DNA from 3 places in the Pseudoalteromonas sp. Z1A6 genome. Region 2 is predicted to be linked to each of the others. Evidence: predicted binding sites of a transcription regulator. Region 2 holds the regulator's gene; each other region holds the start of a gene.

Region 1 (7,807 bases), on a different contig from region 2:
GCATAAAGTACCGCAGTGTGGTTTTTGCCAGTGCGGCCAAATGATGCAAGCTGCAAGCTTATTAGCTGCAAATCCAAACCCAACCGACGATGAAATAGTAAGTAATATGTCAGGCAATATTTGCCGTTGTGGCACTTATCCGCGTATTCATAAAGCGATTAAATCGGCTGCTAAAACTATTGCGGGCGTGCAGTATTTTGACCCAAATGAGCAAGGGGAAGAAGTATGAGCGAAGCAAATAATACATACTTTGATTTAACCCGCCGTAAGTTTTTAAAAACGAGTGCCCTAGGTGCGTTGGTACTCGGTACTTATTTTGTTGGCAGTGCGCCAAGGGCATTTGCTGGCGTTTTAGAGCAGCCATCTGAGCAAGCAAAGCGCGCAAACTTATTTATAGCACTGCGCCCTGATGGCATGGTTGAAATAACCTGCCATCGCTCTGAAATGGGTCAGCAAATTCGCACCGCGATTGCACAAATTGTTGCCGATGAAATGGAAGCTGCGTGGGATAAGGTTATTGTTATTCAGGGTAAGGGTGACCCTAAATACGGCGATCAAAATACCGATGGCTCGCGCAGTATTCGCTACAATATGCAGCGCCTGCGTGAAATGGGCGCAAGTGTGCGTTACATGATGCAGCACGCTGCCGCTAAGTATTGGAAAGTTGATCCACAAACCTGTACTGCTAATCAACACGTTGTTACACACAGCTCAGGTAAATCGCTTACTTATAAAGATTTAATCGACTTAGCACTTACAATAACGCCACCAGAAGCTGACAAACTAACACTTAAAACACGCAAAGAATGGCGTTATATTAATACCGGCATGGCGCACATAGATTTAGCAGATTTAGTAACAGGCAAAGCTATATTTGCAGCCGATGTACGCGAGCCACAAGCGCTGGTGGCTATAATTGAACGCCCGCCGGTAGTAGGCGGTGTTGTTAAGTCGTTTGATGCCAGTGCTACAAAAGCGATAAATGGCGTTATAGATGTAATTGAAATGCCTGTACCAAAAGGCGCACCGCAGTTTCAGCCAAAAGGCGGCATTGCGATTATAGCTAAAAACACATGGGCTGCATGGCAAGGGCGTAAAGCATTAAAAGTCGTGTGGGATGATGGCAAAAATGGCGATTACAATTCAGAAGAATTTAAAAAGTCATTATTACAAACAGTACAAACTCCACAGGCAAACATACGTGATAAAGGCGATGCCATGGGCGTATTGGCTAAATCGAGCAATAAACTCGTAGCCGATTACTACGCGCCGCACCTTGCTCAAGCACCAATGGAGCCGCCTTGTGCCACAGCGATGTACAACAAAGACAGTGTTGATATATGGGCTGCTACGCAAAACCCACAAGCCGATATGAAAACAGTGGCTGCAATGCTTGGCATGGATGAGAGCAAAATTAATGTTCACGTTACCATGTTAGGAGGCGGCTTTGGGCGTAAGTCAAAACCTGATTTTTCAGCAGAAGCAGCTTACCTTTCAATGAAAGTAGGCAAGCCTATTCGTGTGCAATGGACGCGTGAAGACGACATACAACATGGTTTTTACCATGCAGTTTCGGCTCAGCACATTGAAGCATCGCTAGATAAAAATGGCGCTATAGAATCGTATTTACACCGTACCGCGTTTTCACCGATCACCTCTACCTTTTCAGAAGGGGCGACTACGCCAGGGAGCTTTGAACTGCGCTTAGGGTTTACCGACAACCCAATTAACACACCTAACATGAAGTTAGAAAACGGTGATGCGCAAGCCAAAGCACGAATTGGTTGGATGCGTTCTGTATCAAATATTTTTCATGCCTTTGCTATTCAGTCATTTATTGGCGAAGCAGCGCACAAAGCCGGTCGCGACCAAAAAGACTATTTATTAGAAACGATAGGTCCAAGCCGAATCCTTGATGTAACTGAGCAAAATGCCACATACGATAATTATGGCGGCGATAAAGCGGTTTATCCTTTAGATATTGGCAGACTGCGCCATGTTATTGAAAAAGTAGCTGACATGAGTAAATGGGGTCGAGAACTACCTAAAGGGCGAGGTTTAGGTATAGCAGCGCATAGAAGCTTTTTAACTTACGTAGCGACAGTAGTTGAAGTAGAAGTGTCGGATACTGGCGATTTAAAAGTAATTAAATCGTGGGTTGCCATTGATGCGGGCACGGTTGTAAATACCGACACCGTTAAAAATCAAACCCAAGGTGGCTCTATTTACGGTATTACCACTGCAATTAGTGACGGTATTACCTTTGATAAAGGCCGCGTGCAGCAAAGTAACTTTCATGATTATCGCGTACCGCGTATGAGCGACTCACCGCTTGAGATTGACGTTGAAATTGTACAAAGCGATGCACCACCAGCAGGGGTAGGTGAGCCATCTACACCAGTTTATGCGCCAGCATTATGTAATGCTATTTTTGCAGCATGCGGAAAGCGCATTAGGCAGTTACCGATTGGTAACCAATTAAAAGCGTAGCTAAATAACCTACAGCTTAAACAAAAAAACCGCCAAATGGCGGTTTTTTTAAAAGCGGTTAACGCGGTTTAACGACCTTTTTCAAACTCATCAACTTCACGCTCTGCTTCTTCTTTAGATTTACCGTATTGCTGCTGAATTTTACCAACTAGCTCTGTACGGCTACCTTCAATTTTATCTAAATCGTCGTTGGTAAGATCGCCCCATTTTTGTTGAGCCTTACCTTTAAGTTCTTTCCAATTACCTTCGATACGATCGCTGTTCATAAGTTTATCCTTACTTTAGGTTAGTGAATTAACTGTCAGTTATAAAGTAGCAAGCCTTGTACCAAGGAATAATAATGGTTTTATTGTTTTTATTATCAGTTGGTTATATTTTTATGTTGAGCGATTTTGTTTTTAATATTGCGCTATTTATTAAAAAATATACATAGCAGCCTGTAATTATTGCTGACATAAGTTACGCCGCTTTGATGTAACTCATTCTTAAATTTTTGTTTTAAGCTAATATGCAGGTATTAAACAAAGTAGTTAACCTGAGTGAGTTATGAATACAAAAACGTGTGAATACGGAGTGGATGACTGCTCATACAAAATGGCAGGTGAGTTAGCAGGTATTACACAATTGGTGAATGCGTTTTACGATAATATGGACGCTTTAAAAGAGGCTGAAAATATAAGGAGTATGCATTCAAAAGATTTATCAGCATCACGTAAAAAGCTCGCTTACTTTTTGTCGGGCTGGTTAGGTGGTCCTAAATTATACGCTGAACATTTTGGCAGTATTAACATTCCTCAAGCGCATAAACATTTACATGTAGGAATTGAGCAAAGTGATGCATGGCTTTTATGCATGCAAAAAGCGGTTGATGAGCAACCTTACGAAGCCTCATTTAAAATTTACTTAATGGATCAATTACGAGTGCCTGCAGATCGAATTAGAATGGTGTCGGGTAGCTAATAGCAATTATTAATAAATATCAACCGCAGCTAGGCTTTGGTTTTTTGTTACAATGCCTGCAAAGCAATTTAGGGTAAATAGCTGTGCTGCCGGTTCAAGACATATATCAACAACTCGTTACTACATTACAAAGTAATCCTATTACGTTATTACAAGCGCCGCCTGGTGCTGGTAAGTCTACGTGGTTACCACTACAACTTATGCGCGACGGGCATTTTAAACACATTGTAATGCTAGAGCCACGCCGTTTAGCCGCGCGCAATATTGCCAGTTACTTAGCAAAGTGCCAAAACGAGAGTGTTGGGCAAAGTGTAGGTTTGCGGATTAGGGGCGAGAGTAAAGTCAGCGCTAATACGCGCCTTGAAATAGTAACCGAAGGCATGCTTACACGCATGCTGCAAAACGACCCCGAATTAAGCGATATAGATTTACTTATATTTGATGAATTTCATGAACGTTCAATTGCAGCCGATACCTCACTTGCCTTTGCGCTCGAGACCCAAAGTGCACTGCGTGAAGACTTAACCATCATGCTTATGTCGGCAACGCTAGATACTGAGCGTTACACTGCGTTTTTTGATTGCCCTGTAATTCAATCGAGCGGTCGCAGTTACCCAATAGACGAAGTCTACATACCCATAAAAGATGAAAGCCGCTGGCTTGATGCAATTCCTAGCATAATAAAACAAGCGCTTAATGAGCAAACAGGCAGTGCATTGGTATTTTTACCCGGGCAATTTGAAATACTACGGGTGCAGCAAGCACTTAGCGATTTACCCAGTAACTGCACTGTAGCAACGCTATTTGGCGAGCAAGATAAAGCTAATCAGCAAGCCGCTATTGCTCCTGCACCAAACGGTATGCGCAAAGTAGTGCTTACCACCAATGTAGCCGAAACCAGTTTAACTATTGAAGGCATACGCATTGTAATTGACAGCGGCAAGCGCCGTGCAGCGACCTTTAATTTAAAAACAGGGGTCACAGAGCTCACAACACAAAGTATATCGCGCTCTTCTGCTGTGCAGCGAGCAGGACGTGCAGGGCGAATAGAGCCGGGCATTGTTTATCGAATTGGCTCAAAGCAAACCTTTGAGCGACGTAATAGCCACGACAATCCCGAAATACTCACATCAGACATAAGCCAACTTATGCTTGAGGCAAAGCAGTGGGGAGCCAGTATTGATGAGCTAACCCTACTTGATAAGCCTACTGAGCAACAATGCGAGCAAGCAAGTAACCTGCTCAACATGCTAGAAGCTATTGATAGCAAGGGTAAGCTCACACCGCTTGGCAGTAAAATGTTAGGTTTTGGTGCTGATATTCGTTTGGCGCATATGCTACTAAAAGCACAAATACTTGATGACCAACTCCCTGGTATTTTTAGGCTCGCTATTTATTTAGTGGCATTACTTGAGAGCCGAGTAAACAGTGCAAACGAGTTGAGTTTAGCGTTGCATAGCCAACAGCAACGTCCGCATCCGGTATTTAAACAGCAGTTAAAATATTGGCAAAGCCGCTTAAAAGTAAAAGACGAAAACAGCGAATTAAATACGCATTATATTAGTTTGCTAGTGGCATTGGCGTACCCCGATCGCATCGCTAAAAAACGCGGTAATGGTTACCTACTTGCCAATGGTGCAGGTGCTGAGTTAAATGCCGATTACTGGCACAACGACGATTACTTAGCTATAGCAACCATGGGCGGGCACAAAGGAGGGCGTATATTTGCAGCCACCGCGCTTAACCCATTTGAGTTACAAGAATTTTTACCGCATTTATTTAGTGAACTTACTCGTTGTGAGTTTGATGAAAAATCAGCGCGCTTTATTCATCAAGATGAAGTAAAGCTCGGGGCTATAACGCTCAGCAGCCAGCCTAGTAAACAAAAACTAGATAAGAGCGAGCGTGCTAAAGCGTGGCTAAACTTATTTGCTAAACACGGTTTTGCATTATTTAACGAGCAACCTGATGCGCAGCAATTGCTGATACGTATGAGCTTAGCAAGTAATTTATTACCCGATAAATTCCCAAAAACAAATGAGCAACAACTCATTCAAAATGCAGCGCAGTGGCTAAGCGTGTTTTTAGAAGATATTAAAACGCTCACGCAGCTTAAAAAGTTTAACTACTTTGAAGCATTACAAAACTGTTTTGATTGGCAACAACAAACAGCTTTAAAAGCACTGTTACCACTGCGCTTAACGGTGCCAAGTGGCTCAAATATAAAAATTGAATACCAGCTTGATGGCCCCGCAAAGCTAAGCGTGCGTATGCAAGAAGTTTACGGCTTGACCAGTACGCCTATGCTTGCCAACGGTAAACTGCCACTGCTTATGGAGCTGCTATCGCCAGGTAAACGCTCATTGCAACTTACTCAAGATTTAGCCCACTTTTGGGCTAGCAGTTACCGCGATGTGCAAAAGGAAATGAAAGGTCGTTACCCTAAGCATTTTTGGCCAGACGACCCAGCCAACAGCGTTGCAACGAATAGAGTAAAGAGCAAAATGTAGATTTTATACCAATTTTATTAAAAACATGATCATTTTATCGTATTAAATAGCGCACTCACTGCGTTAAAAATTATTCATATAGAACAACTATATGTCGTAATTTTTGCCTTGTTATTACGCTATTTTCTTAGCGCTATAATGAACATTAATTTAATGCAATTGGTATTAATTACTTAAAGTTACTTGTTTTATTATTGAGCGCATTAATATAGTGTACCTGTAAATAAATCAATATTTTTAACTACAGGGAATAAGTAATGAGGCTACTTTTAACGTTAGGTTTGGCTTTGGTAACTGCTTTTTCGGCGTATGCAGAAAAGCCACTCGACTTAAATGCGTTTGCGCAGCAGTACTATAAAACAATGACCGCTACACAAGCACCTAACGCAGGTACTAAAGAGCTCGAGGCTTACCTTGCATTGTTAACTGATGATATTGGTAATCAGCATATTCCGTATCAACCCGATGACTCACGTACTCCTGATGGTAAAAAGCAAATGCGCAAAGGCATGAGCTTTTACTTAGGTGCGCACACGTTGTTTGAAAGCACACTGCTTAATACATTTGTGTTTAACGATACAGGCTTTGCTATTCGTTATAAAAACTTTGTAAAAGGTATTCATCCGCAAAATAAGCAGCCAATAGAATATACATCAGTAATGATGGAAGTAATCGAAATTGAAAACGGCAAAGTGGCGATGATCCGCAAGTACCACGAATAACTAATAAGGATATATTTATGAAACATTTACTTATCGCATTATCAATATTGATGCTTAGTGCATGCACTAGTACAAAAAGTGATTTTAGGTTTGATGGCTCCACGCCTGAATCAACTCAAATGGGAGTTAATAAAGTTTTAAAGACATTAAAACCTCAAGATTCAATGCACTTTTTAGGTGCCTTAATCTCAATTCAATTTTCTGATGTGCAAGGCGTAGAAGATATTATGGGCGACCCGACCATGATGGGCGAAATGAATTACTTTATTATTGGCAAAAAAATAGATGGTTTAAATTATTATGAAGTATTGGATCTTGCGAGTTCATCTTCATCAAAAGTAGAGTTTTCTGTAGAAGAGTAATTTTATTTTGTTAGTTACAATATAGTTTTACGCCAATGATGCAGTGCATTATTGGCGTTTTTATATATGAAGTTATTTATATTTAACTATTCATACTTAACTATTCGGGATGATAGTTCATTTTTTTAAAAGCATCGTATACCGCTAAATGTAGTGTTTCAGTGTGATCTAGGTTTTCAAAATAGCCAAATTGTACTTGGCTTTTACTACTAAGAATAGGCGCTACTTTTTTATGTAATTGCTTTGCTAAACCTTCCATTAGCTCACCTTCTTTACCCACTCCAATATAAACCGATTGAGGAAAGGTAGTTGGCTCAAAAGGGCCATTTAGTAATTCATTATCGGCCCACCATAGGCTTGGGCTAATTATTACGTAATGATTAAACATTGCAGGGTGATTAAACAAAATATCGGTAGCTAATAGGCCGCCTAACGACTGACCAATTAAAGTGTTTGTTGAGTTGGTATGGTAAGTTTTATTGATCAGTGGGCGTAGTTCGTCGTTTATAAAACTAATGAACTTTTTTGAGCCACCATGCGTTGGTAAACCTTTTAAATCGAGAGCGTTATTACTCGGTGATGTAAAATCGTGTTTGCGGTCGATATTTTCTATACCCACAACAATGGCTTCGGGTATATGATTTATCCACGAAAAAGAGGCAAACTGTACGAGTCCTGCAATATGAATAAAGTCTTCATCTTTTGAGCCATCGAGTAAGTAAATAACAGGGTAACGCTTATCGCTTGATTGCTCATAACTATT
Region 2 (7,807 bases):
ATACTCATGTAGTTTTTGATCCGAGCCTGATTTTATTGCGATACTCACGACAGGGTAGTTATTCTCGTTTGCGAGTTCGTTTATGGCAGGGGAGGTAATACTACAAATAGGGCACCAAGTTCCCCAAAAATAGACAAGTGTTGGTTTATCTTGGCTCATTGCTGACAAATCAATGTTTTGCCCTTTATAATCTATTAATTGTAATTGAGGATTTGCTGGCATAACAGGTTGTCGCCACCAATTGACAGCGTTATAAATTACGAAAAATATGAAACCATATATCAACACACTTTTTAATATTGATAGGCCTTTTTGTTTTGGCGTTTTTTTAGGTGTGTCTTTTTTATTTTTGGTACCCGTTGTCATAGTTGCAGCTTTACCCTAAGTGTTTTTTACTTTAGTTATTTGCAAAAGTTTCTAATTTAAACCAGCAACCAAGTAGCAGTACCTAAAAAGGCGAATATACCCACAATATCTGTCACCGTGGTTAGCACCACACTCCCTGCAAGTGCTGGGTCTATATTCATTCTTTTAAGAATAATAGGGATACTCGCACCAGCAACACCTGCCACCACTAAGTTCATAAACATAGCGAAGGCGAGTACGCCACCAAGCATAAAGTCCCACTGCCATAGGGCAATAACACCTGCTATTAACAACGACCACAAAACACCGTTTAACGCGCCAATAGCAAGCTCTTTCATCATCAAGAAACGTTGGTTTGTTTGATTTATATGACCTACCGCAATACCACGAATAACAAGCGTTAATGATTGGCTACCTGCAACACCGCCCATAGAAGGGACAATACCGTTAAGTACAGCTAAAATAGGTAAAACATCTAAAGTGCCTTCAAAAAAGCTAGCTACAAAAGCAGCTGCAAGTGCAGTCAGCAAGTTAACACCTAACCAAACTGAGCGTTTTTTAGAGCTTTTTAGTACGGGAGCAAAAGTATCTTCTTCATCATCAAGACCGGCTAAGCCTAATAAACTATGCTCAGCATCTTCTCGAATTACGTCAACGATGTCATCGATAGTGACACGACCAAGGAGCTGATCGTTATCATCAACGACGGGGGCCGATATCCAATTATGACGCTCAAATAATTGAGCTACTTCACTTTCATCCATTGAGATTGGGATAGACTCACAATCTTCATCCATTAAATCGCGAACAATCTTTTCTGGTGGATTAGTTAATAATGTACTGAGTGATAAAGCGCCTATAAAGCAGTTATGCTTATCAACAACATATAAGTCATCGGTACCTTCTGGTAACTCGCCACGTAGCCTAATATATCGAAGTACAACATCAAGCGTAACGTCAGGGCGAATGGTCACCGTATCGGTGTTCATGAGCGCGCCAGCAGAACGCTCTTGATACGAAAGTGCTTGTGTTGCACGTTCACGGTCTTGAATGTCCATCGCGCTAACAACGTCTTTGTAAACGGTGTCAGGCAGGCTACGTAATACTTCACCTAAGTCATCATGGCCCATATCTTCGGTTGCGGCTGCAATGTGCTTAGGTTCCATTTGGGCAATAATGCCTAAACGTACATCTTCTGATAGTTCTTCAAGAACATCACCTTGTACATCGGGATCAACCAACTGCCAAAGTAGTCGGCGAATTTTATGCGGTGATGACTCTAATAGTAGTGCGGTATCACAAGGAGCTGTTTTTGCGAGCATGCGCCTAACTTGAACAAATTGACCACTATTAAGTGACTTAGTCACCTGCTTTAGTTGTTGTAGTGGGTAATCTTGTTCAAAAGCTTCAGGCATTGGCGTCCTTTATAAATTTTTATATTACTTTATGAGGGGAGGTGAGTTAACTGGCGTCACTAACCATATTTATTTTATATATCTGTTTTAGTTGAGGCATTAGTAATGCGAGTGTTGTTTTTATAAAACAGATTACTCTTGTTCATTAAAGCGTTGTGCTATCAATTCTCCAACAGCATGTAAAGCTTGCTCAGAATCAGGGCCTTTACATACAACTTTAACTTCTTTGCCTTGGCTACTTTCAAGTAACATGAGTGCAAGTACGCTATCGCCTGCGGCTTCTTTGTCATCTTGAAATAATGTAATTGTAGCATCAAACTGCACTGCCAATTGGGCAAGTACGGTGGCTGCTCTGGCGTGTAATCCTAATTTGTTTTTTATTAAAAAAGTGTCTTCACAATGCATAAGTTACTCTACCTAAGCTGAACAGGTGATTATTCAGCTATATTATTTTTCTTGTTCGCGATGGCGAATTTTTACATTGGGGTGTGTCATTGCAAAACTTTCACCAATAGTTTGCGCTAAATATACAGAGCGATGTTGACCGCCCGTACACCCAATGGCAATGGTCAAATAACTGCGGTTATTTCTCTCTAAGTGCGGCAACCACGTTTGTACAAATGTTTGAATTTGCCATGTGAACTTTTGCACAATACTATGACTAGCCAAATAATCTTTAACAGGTTGATCTAACCCATTTAAAGGCTTTAATTCAGGCTCCCAATGAGGGTTTGGTAAAAAGCGTGCATCAAATACATAGTCTGCTTCTTTTGGGATACCGTGTTTAAAACCAAACGATTCAAACGTGACAATAAGTTGCTTATCTTTTTTACCTAAAATCTTTTCACGAATAGATTCAGCAAGTTGATGAACGCTTAAATCAGTTGTATCTATCATAAAGTCGGCGCGGGTGATTAATACATCAAGTAATTCTTTTTCTTTTTTGATGGCTAAATCAAGAGGCAACGAGTCAATTGATAGTGGGTGTAATCTACGAGTTTCAGAAAAACGTTTGATCAATGTTTGATCGTCGCTATCTAAATAAAATAACGTAGGTTTTGCAAAGCCAGGCAAGTATTCAAGAATATCGTTAAATTCATCTTGTTGTTTAGGGATGTTACGCACATCAATGCTAACAGCAATTTTATCATAGCTATCAGACACACTGCGAACTAATGAAGGAAGCAAGTTAACTGGAATATTATCTACGCAATAATAACCTAAATCTTCTACAACGCGTAAAGCAACCGACTTTCCAGAACCAGAACGGCCGCTTATGATAATTAACTCCATTTATCACCCTTTAATAAAACTACGATTGATCAACAATAACTTGGTAAAGTTCAGCATCTGATTTTGCACTACGTAACTGCTTACAAAAATCTTTGTTATTGAGTCTATCAGCAATGGTAGCTAGAGTCTTTAAGTGCTGCTGGTTATCTCCATCTGGTACGATGAGTGCGACGAAAATATCAACAGGGCGGTTATCTATAGCATCAAAATTTATTGGCGTTTCGCTAACGAGCACTAAAGCCAAAGGCTCTTCTGCACCGCTCATTCTTCCGTGAGGAATCGCAATGCCACGCCCTATACCTGTACTACCCAATTTCTCTCTACTCATTAAAGCAGTTAGAATGTCTTGTTGCGGTAGGTATGGAAGTTTAGCGTGAGCAAGTTCGCTAATGAACTCTAAAATCCTTTTTTTGCTATTAAAAAGGACCGCAGCTTTGCTGCAGTCCTGGCATATAAGTGAGCTTAATTTCATCATATTAGTGTCGAGCAAGCTTCTCTTTGTGTTTAATTACTTGGCGATCTAGCTTGTCGATCAACGAGTCAATGGCGGCATACATATCTTGATGTTCTGTAGAGGCAAAGAGTTCGGCGCCACTTACGTGTATTGTCGCTTCTGCTTTTTGATTTAGTTTTTCTACATCAAGAATGACATGAACATTATTAATATGATCAGAGTGTCTTTCTAGCTTCGCAAATTTGGTATTAATATAGTCTCTTAGTGAATCGGTTAATTCTACGTGACGACCAGTTAAGTTTAGTTGCATAAGCATTACCCTCTTTTTTTTGCGTCTTAAATCAAACTTTTACGCTGATTTGACGGTGGAATAGCCAGAGATTCGCGGTATTTTGCGATTGTACGTCTCGCTACTTTAATTCCTTGCTCAGCCAATATATCCGCTATTTTGCTATCACTCAATGGTTTTGCTGAGTTTTCTGCTGCGATTAATTTTCGGATAAGCGCACGGATTGCTGTAGATGAACATTCACCACCGTTTTCGGTGCTTACATGGCTTGAGAAAAAATATTTAAGCTCAAATATACCACGGGGTGTGTGCATATACTTTTGGGTTGTTACGCGCGAAATTGTTGATTCGTGCATTTCTACCATTTCAGCAACATCATTTAAAACCATTGGTTTCATGGCTTCAGGACCGTGTTCAAAAAAGCCTTGTTGTTGCTTAACAATACAATTTGTTACTTTTAATAGCGTGTCGTTTCTACTTTCTAAGCTTTTAATAAACCATTTAGCTTCTTGTAAATGCGAGCGAATAAACTGGCTGTCACCACTGGATTTTACAGTGCGAGACATTGCAGCGTATTGGCTATTAACACGAATTTTAGGCATGCTATCTGGGTTTAACTCAACAACCCAGCGGCCTTTAATTTTTTTAACTGACACATCAGGAATAACATACTCAGACTCTTCTCTTACAATAGTATCTGCAGGCTTAGGGCTAAGAGTATGTATTAATGTCATTACTTCTTTAAGCTCTTCTTCTTTGAGCTTAGTCTTCTTCATTAATGTACGATAGTCACGAGCTGCTAATAAATCAATATGCTCGGTTAAAATCATTTTCGTTTCATTAATGTAAGGTGTTTCTTTATCAAACTGGTTAAGTTGAATACATAAACACTCTTGTAAACTACGTGCAGCAATACCGACAGGATCAAACAGTTGGATGCGCTTTAATACTGCTTCAATTTCATCAAGTTCAACTTCGTTATCTTCTTCGTTTTCTTGATTAAAGCTTTCTAAAATTTCTTCGCAGCTTAGTGTTAAAATGCCTGAATCATCGACGGCTTCTACAATAGCAATAGCAATGGCTTCATCGGTAGGGCTAAATGGCGTTAGTTGTAATTGCCACATTAAATACTCATGAAGCGTTTCAGTAGAGGCGCCTTGGTATATTGATTCGTCTTCAGGCATTGGACCTGATGATGCTGCAGGGGCGGCACTCATGTACTCATCCCAACTAACATCCATAGCCATGTCGTCACTTAGCGTGTCTTTTGCAAGTGCTTCACCACTATCTTGTTCGTATTCGCTTGGAGCATCATCGGCAGATGCGCTAACAGTTATGTCATCTGTATCTGCTTTTTGCTCGTTTTTACCTGCAGCGTCTTCGGAATAGTCTGGTTCTTCAACCTCTAATAGCGGGTTGCTGTCGAGAGCTTCTTGTATTTCTTGCTGGAGATCCAATGTACTGAGTTGCAACAAACGAATAGCCTGTTGCAGCTGTGGAGTCATTGTAAGTTGCTGGCCCATGCGCAGCTGTAGTGATTGCCTCATGTATCTCTAACAATCCTTTTATGTTGTTATAATTAATACTAGCAGATGCTTAAAGACATGGCGTAAATGTTACAGCCTAAATTGCTCGCCTAAGTAAACATCGCGTACTGTTTTATCATTTAATACGTGTTCTGGAGTACCTGATGCAATCAGCTCCCCATGAGAAACAATGTAGGCTTTTTCACAAACATCAAGGGTTTCTCTTACGTTATGATCGGTAATTAATACACCAATCCCACGATTTTTAAGATGTTCTATTATTTTCTTTATGTCTAATACCGAAATCGGGTCAACACCTGCAAATGGTTCATCCAGTAATATAAATTTAGGATCTGCTGCCAGCGCACGTGCTATTTCAACACGACGACGTTCGCCACCCGACAATGCCATACCTTGGCTATCACGAATGTGTTGTATGCTAAATTCATCTAATAATTTATCGAGAGTGTCTTCTCTAGCTTGTTTATTTAACTCTTTGCGCGTTTCTAAAATGGCCATTAAGTTTTGATAAACAGTCAGCTTTCTGAATATTGAAGACTCTTGCGGTAAGTAGCCAATGCCTAATCTAGCACGACTATGCATAGGTAAAAGAGTAATATCGTTATCGTCTATCGATATTTTACCTTTGTCGCTAGGTACAAGTCCTACTATCATATAAAACGTGGTAGTTTTACCTGCGCCGTTAGGGCCAAGTAAGCCAACAATACTGCCAGCTTTGACTTCAAGGCCGACGTTTTTTACAACTTCACGGCCTTTATAGCTCTTTGCTAATAGCTCTGCTTTTAATGTGCTCATGGTTGACCTTTGTCGCTTTTTTTACTTTTTTTAGTCTCGATTGGTACTAAAATTGTGTGAACGCGGTCAGTTGAGTTTTCATCTTTTTCGGCACTGATTAGCTGCTGCTCTATATCGTAGGTAATGCTTTTAGCATTTATTTTTTGTCCCGCTTGCGATACTTGTGCATTACCAACAAGCGTTAAAAAACGCTTAGATACATCATAACGTACTTCGTCAGCACTGGCGCTCATAGTCGTGCCATCTGATTGCTTTTCTTCAAAGTGCGCAGGGCTACCTGTAGCAATTAATAATTGTTTATTATCGCCAAGTTCATCGCGTTTATGTACTTCTAAGCGGTCGGCTGTGATACGGCGGTTACCGTGAATAATTTCAACGTTTTTTTCAAAAATCCCGACATTAGCTTTTAATTGACCTTCTTGCTTATCGGCGCTTATTGAAATTTGATTTGCAGCCGGTTGCGTGTTTTGCTCTGCAGCACTACTATTAAACGCTAGTATAAGTGTAGGAATAATAAGTGATTTTAATATTTTATTGGTCATAATATATGGTTCGCGTATGGTTAATTAGTTTTATCACTTCGGTTTTTAAGTCGGCTTCTAGGCCTTTACCAGTGATTTTTAAATTGGGTCCAGTGATGATAACGGGTTGCTCCGAACGCATTGTTAATAGCTTTATATCTACCTGAATATTATCAGCATTGATTTTGTCTATCATGGCGTTATCGGTTAAGTTTTTGGCAACCACATTGCCTTCTAAAATTAATTGTTTGTCTTCGTATAATGTTGCTTCGTCTGCATTTATTTGCCACGTTTGCTTTTCGTTATATAAAGTAAAAATAGGTTTTTCAAAAAACGTAAAACCTAATTGTTGATATAGCTCCATTTTAGCCGCAGTGACTTTGTGGCTAATTTTACCTTGTTCGTCATAGGCTGTTTGTTTGAGTTCTATGGCTATGTAATCAGGCTTGGCAATAACTTCAGGCTCAGTCTGAGGCACAATATTTGTTTGTGTAAAATAAGGGTACCAAAGCCAAACCATACAGCTAATGAATAAAACGCTTAATATTATGCGCGCTGCATTCATGAACTAGTGCCTTGTGTAGTCAATGCTTTACCATTTTCAAGCATAAGTAAGTCGGTGAGCTCTCTTACTGCACCAAAGCCGCCAGGCATTTGCGTTACATAGTGTGATAAACGTTTAATAAGTGGATGGGCATCATTTACTGCAACAGCAAAGCCGACTAATTCCATAACGGGCATGTCAGGACCATCATCACCTATATAAGCAATTTGTTCATCGCTAAGGTTGAGTTTGTCTTTTAGCTCTTGATAGGCAATGAGCTTATTTTCTTGGCCTTGATAAATATGCTGTACGGTTAAGCTGCTCATACGTTGTTGCACTATTTGTGAATGACGACCAGTAATTACAGCCACTTCAAAGCCACTGTTTATAAGCGCTTTAATGCCAAAACCATCTTTTGTATTAAATGCTTTTAGCTCTTCACCTTGATTACCAAGATAAATACGGCCATCAGAAAATACACCATCAATATCGCATATAAGTAGCTTTACTTTTTTAGCGCGTGCTTTTGCATCATCGCTCAGCGGTTGATAGAGTTCTTCAAATTGCATTTATAACACTCCTG
Region 3 (5,137 bases), on a different contig from region 2:
GACCAAGACGTTAAGTTTACTGTAAAGTAATCAAAACTAATCGTTATAAGCCGACAGAGCTGTAACTAAAAAGTACACGGGGCTAAGTTATTTACTACTTCGGCCCCGTATATAGCCTTTCGGCAATTCTCCTCGTAACCCAATTTCTTAGTCATCCTTTTAAAATAAATTTTTCATTTTATTTCAGTCTCAATATTGCGTTAGATCAAATTTAATACATTTTTAAGAACAATATCGACTGCTTTAGTTTATGTTAGCTATACGGTTAGTCGGTTTTAAAAATTATTCAACTCAATGTTGTATAGAAGGCTTGCATGAAAAAGGTCAAAATCTCATCAGTACATCAATCACCAAACCGTTCAGCAAATAAATCAACAAACAATCAAAATAGTGATGAATGGAGTAACCTCGATTTAGCACAATTTCAAGAAAAACTAAAAACATCACCCGACGGGTTAAGCCAAATTGACGCAACACAAAGATTGGTACAATACGGGCCTAACGAACTAGTCGAAGAAAAAACAAACTTATTACTCAAATTTTTATCTTACTTTTGGGGGCCAATACCGTGGATGATCGAGGCCGCTATTATTTTATCAGCACTTGCTAAACACTGGGCTGATTTTTTTATTATTCTTGTATTATTGTTGTCCAACGTATTGGTTGGCTTTTGGGAAGAGCACCAAGCGGGCAATGCAATTGCTGCATTAAAAGCAAAATTAGCAAATAAGGCGAGAGTACGCCGCGATACTCAATGGCAAAACTTAAATGCCAGTGACCTTGTGCCAGGCGATGTTATAAGAATGCGTATGGGCGATATAGTGCCTGCTGATGCGCGTTTGTTAGATGGCGATACAGTAGAGGTCGATCAATCATCACTTACGGGTGAGTCGTTACCGGTTATAAAGTCGGCGGGTGAAACTGTTTATTCGGGATCTATTATCCGCCAAGGTGAAATAGAGGCAATAGTATACGCGACCGGTGCAAATACCTTTTTTGGTAAAACAGCACAGTTAGTACAAGGGGAGCGAACTGCAAGTCATTTTCAGCGTGCGGTGCTTAAAATTGGTAATTATTTAATAATGCTTGCTGCGGCTTTAGTACTGCTTATAGTTATTGTTGCTTTGTTTCGCGATGATCCAATGATCACCACATTACAGTTTGCACTCGTATTAACTGTTGCTGCAATACCAGTTGCAATGCCAACAGTGCTATCAGTTACTATGGCTGTAGGCGCTCGTTTATTGGCTAAAAAGCAAGTGGTTGTAACACGTTTAGCTGCAATTGAAGAGCTAGCGGGTGTTGATATTCTTTGTTCTGATAAAACCGGCACATTGACACAAAACCTATTAACGTTGGGTGACCCGTTTTATATCGAAAACTCAATAAATAAAGGCTCTGCTGAGCAAGTTATATTGTACGCGGCATTAGCATCTCGCTCAGAAAATAACGATCCGATTGACTTAGCAGTATTACAAAGTGTAAAAGCTGAGCAGTATCTAGATTCTTATCATATAGAACATTTTCAGCCATTTGATCCTGTGAGCAAACGTACTGAAGCATTAATTAAAAATGCTGATGGCAAAACGTTTAAAGTGACCAAAGGTGCACCGCAGGTTATTTTAGCTTTGTCGGCTAATATTGAGGCAGTTAAAACTCAAGTTGAGGCATCAATAGATGAATTTGCAGCACGTGGGTTTCGCTCTTTAGCGGTTGCTAAAACAGACGAGCAAGGTAAATGGCAATTTATAGGCGTATTGCCACTTTTTGATCCACCGCGTGAAGAAGCAATACAAACCATTGCCGATGCAAAAGAAATGGGTATGAGTGTTAAAATGGTCACGGGCGACCAAGTAGCCATTGCGCGCGAAACTGCAAGTAAACTGGGTTTAGGGACAAACATTCTTGATGCTAGTGGATTTGGTGCAACTGAGTATCATCAAGCCACACAGTTAGATGATTCTATCGAGAGTGCTGACGGATTCGCACAAGTATTCCCTGAGCATAAATACCATATTATTGATGTGCTTCAGCATAGAGGGCACATTGTTGGCATGACAGGAGATGGCGTAAATGATGCGCCAGCACTTAAAAAAGCTGACTGTGGCATTGCTGTATCGGGTGCTACAGATGCAGCGCGTTCAGCAGCATCAATTGTGTTAATGACCGATGGCTTGTCGGTTATTATTGATGCAGTTAAAGAAAGCCGAAAAATATTTCAACGCATGAACAGTTACGCTATTTACAGGGTTGCTGAAACACTGCGCGTACTACTCTTTATGACAATGGCGATATTAATTTTTAACTTTTATCCGTTAACAGCAGTCATGATTGTAATGCTTGCTTTACTTAACGATGCCGCCATTTTGTCTATTGCATACGACAATGTGCATTATCAAAATAAGCCCGAGACATGGAATATGCGGCTCGTTTTAGGTATTGCATCTGTGCTGGGAATTGTAGGGCCAATTGCAGCCTTTGGTTTATTTTACTTAGGAGATAAAGTATTTGAACTCGACCGTCCTCATCTTCAAACATTAATGTACTTATTACTTTCTGTAGCGGGGCATTTGACTATATTTTTAGCGCGTACCCGAGGTCCATTTTGGTCTATTAAACCGTCTGCTATATTAATGGTCGCCGTATTTGGCACGCAAGTTATAGCAACACTTATTGCTGTTTATGGTGTGTTTATGACCCCACTAGGATGGGGATGGGCACTTGCTGTGTGGGCATATGCTTTGGTGTGGTTTTTTATTAACGATGGTTTAAAGCTAGTGGCGTATCGAATTTTTGATCCGACAGAAGCACCCTTACTAGAGAAGAGTTAGCATATAGGCTTAAAAAAATGGTTATAAGCCAAGTGGCTTATAACCAATAGTACACAAGGGAGTGTATATAAGGTGGTTCAATTATTTGTGAGTAAAGTTACTCACAAATAAAAAGTATTAGTGCATTGCATCATTATACTGCTTTGCCAAGCTTTGTTTTTGCCCTTCGGTTAGTGCTTTACCCGCTAATTGAAATACTTCGTGTTCTTCTTCACTTAAATGATGATGTACTAAATGATGCAGTTTTTTAGCTGCAACTAACCATGCAGACGAGCTCATTTCGGTATCTTCAAGTTGTTCAATTAATTCATCAATTTCGTGATGTTCAGCTACGCTGTGGCGCGCTTTTTCATGAGTTAAGTCATCAAACATAAGTGGGTTGTAAAAGTAACGTTCTTCAAACTTTGCGTGTTGTTCTAGTTCTGTTTTTAGCTCGTCCATTAGCGTGTGGCGCTGCTCTGTGTCGCCGTGCGTTTGAATAAGCGCATCTACCAATTCTCGTTGTTTGTCATGGTCATGACGTAGTGCTTCAAAAATATTCATAACTAATCCTTTTACAATTTATTTGCTTATATCACTAACTAGCAAACTAAATGCCAAATATTAAGTTGATGTATTTTATTGCTTTTATTTTGATTTTTTATTTTTGGGCTGCTATCACTGTAAATTTTACAGTGATATGAATGCAATAATTTCAGGCTTTTACGTAGTTCAATTATAGAAGTGAGTATAAATCCCTACAGAACCTTACAAATATTTACTGGTTGTTTATTTTATTGCAGTGATAAAGTAGCAACATTATTTAGGTACAATCTATATGTATTACTCCCACATATAATACCAATCGGTATAAATGCAGGTAGCACGTTAACTTAATAGGATAGTTTAAGGATGAACACAAAAAGCCCCATCGCCGCATTATTGCTGTGCGCTTTACTAAGTGCTTGTAGTACTGCCCCACGTTCTGACCCTAACTTATGCATTGAAGAGGCTGAAACGGTTGATCGAAATGGCGCTCAAACAAGCTCAGAAGTTTATAATCAATGCATTAGCGCACAAATTAAAAAGGATGAAAAAAATGACACTTTTTTTGATGCTATCGGTACGTTCTTTTTTGAATTTTTTGTAATGGTGGTAGAAAGTAAATAGGCTAACTTGCAGCTGTAATTTAAATTAAATAAGTTGCGTAAAAATAGGATTAGTTATGAAGCAATTATTGATAGCAATTCCACTTTTTTTATTACTAAGCGCTTGTGCGGCAAAGCCTTACGCAGGCTCGGCAAAATGTATGGAACAAGCAGATATTGCATACGAAACCGATACACGTAAAAATGAGACATTAGATAATGAATGCAAAGCTGCAAAAGTAAATACGCCTAATAAAGAGCTTGAGAATCATGGCTTGGTTGATCGAAGCCTTTTACAGCTAATGGTTAGTTTTTTAAATAGCGTATTTTAATAGTAAAAATATAATTAAATAAGGTATGTATGAGGGAAGAACTAAGAGCAAAAATAATTACCGTATGCGATAAAAAAATAGCCAGCAAAGGCGAAAATGTAGGGCTTTCTTTTTATGCATTTTTTGCTAATAAAAACGACGACCCAGAGCTACTTATGGAAGCTGCTACTTGGTGGATACACACCCATAAATTAGATCATTTTGTAAAAGCACATAAAATTAAACAAATGGTTTTAGACGGACTTTAGTCAAGTAAATGAGCCAATACTTTTAGCTGTGCTTATTTAATCAACAACGACTTGGTTTCTTCCGTTTTCTTTTGCTTTATAAAGTAATTTATCTGCATGCTTAATAAGAACATCTAGTGTGCTTTTTAAAGAGCCACTTACAGAGGCCCCTGCACTAAAGGTGATTTTTGTATCACTAGGAAAGTCTTCTATATTACTGCAATGCTTGGCGAAGCTAATGGCGAGTCGGTTAAATATATCGCGAATTATTCGTTCATCAACCGTATTTAGTGCAAATAACCATTCTTCGCCGCCGTAACGACCAAACTGATGATCATTACATAGTGTTTCTTTTGCAGCTTTTGCAAAGGCAATAAGAACTAAATCTCCAACATCGTGACCAAAATGGTCGTTAACTTTTTTAAAGTAGTCTAAGTCAACAATTGCTATCGTCATTTTACCTTCACCAAGCTTTGCTTCTGCTGCGCGCATTATTCCTCTGCGATTAGGGCAATTTGTTAGATAATCTGTTAATGAAATATCGTGATATTTTTGACGTTGTCGAGCTTGCCGATAAAATAAAAATAATGAAGCAATCACTAAAATAAATGCAATAGCAG

The links. Region 2 encodes sigma-54, which starts transcription at its own class of promoters, with help from an activator protein. Its sites were predicted from a motif close to GTTGGCACGNNNNTNGNNT; they were not measured.
Region 1: the regulator sigma-54 is predicted to act here: its motif matches at 2,804-2,822, upstream of GQR46_RS07145 (CsbD family protein).
Region 3: the regulator sigma-54 is predicted to act here: its motif matches at 3,414-3,432, upstream of GQR46_RS15180 (hemerythrin domain-containing protein).

The regions. Positions count from the first base shown of each region.
Region 1 covers NZ_WTKW01000078.1:434-8,240, forward strand. The annotation lists gene GQR46_RS07135 ((2Fe-2S)-binding protein) at 1-229, shown strand, start outside; gene GQR46_RS07140 (molybdopterin cofactor-binding domain-containing protein) at 226-2,490, shown strand; gene GQR46_RS07145 (CsbD family protein) at 2,559-2,756, opposite strand; gene GQR46_RS07150 (group II truncated hemoglobin) at 3,037-3,450, shown strand; gene hrpB (ATP-dependent helicase HrpB) at 3,534-5,960, shown strand; gene GQR46_RS07160 (nuclear transport factor 2 family protein) at 6,218-6,682, shown strand; gene GQR46_RS07165 (hypothetical protein) at 6,700-7,044, shown strand; gene GQR46_RS07170 (alpha/beta hydrolase-fold protein) at 7,145-7,807, opposite strand, start outside.
Region 2 covers NZ_WTKW01000033.1:11,475-19,281, reverse strand. The annotation lists gene GQR46_RS03835 (protein disulfide oxidoreductase) at 1-366, opposite strand, end outside; gene mgtE (magnesium transporter) at 423-1,781, opposite strand; gene GQR46_RS03825 (HPr family phosphocarrier protein) at 1,914-2,186, opposite strand; gene rapZ (RNase adapter RapZ) at 2,229-3,074, opposite strand; gene ptsN (PTS IIA-like nitrogen regulatory protein PtsN) at 3,094-3,546, opposite strand; gene hpf (ribosome hibernation promoting factor) at 3,551-3,838, opposite strand; gene GQR46_RS03805 (RNA polymerase factor sigma-54) at 3,865-5,364, opposite strand; gene lptB (LPS export ABC transporter ATP-binding protein) at 5,434-6,159, opposite strand; gene lptA (lipopolysaccharide transport periplasmic protein LptA) at 6,156-6,701, opposite strand; gene lptC (LPS export ABC transporter periplasmic protein LptC) at 6,691-7,245, opposite strand; gene kdsC (3-deoxy-manno-octulosonate-8-phosphatase KdsC) at 7,242-7,793, opposite strand; gene GQR46_RS03780 (KpsF/GutQ family sugar-phosphate isomerase) at 7,794-7,807, opposite strand, start outside.
Region 3 covers NZ_WTKW01000273.1:177-5,313, reverse strand. The annotation lists gene GQR46_RS15190 (hypothetical protein) at 1-30, shown strand, start outside; gene GQR46_RS15185 (plasma-membrane proton-efflux P-type ATPase) at 315-2,831, shown strand; gene GQR46_RS15180 (hemerythrin domain-containing protein) at 2,949-3,374, opposite strand; gene GQR46_RS15175 (hypothetical protein) at 3,723-3,980, shown strand; gene GQR46_RS15170 (hypothetical protein) at 4,036-4,290, shown strand; gene GQR46_RS15165 (DUF6500 family protein) at 4,320-4,538, shown strand; partial or broken gene GQR46_RS15160 (GGDEF domain-containing protein) at 4,575-5,137, opposite strand, start outside.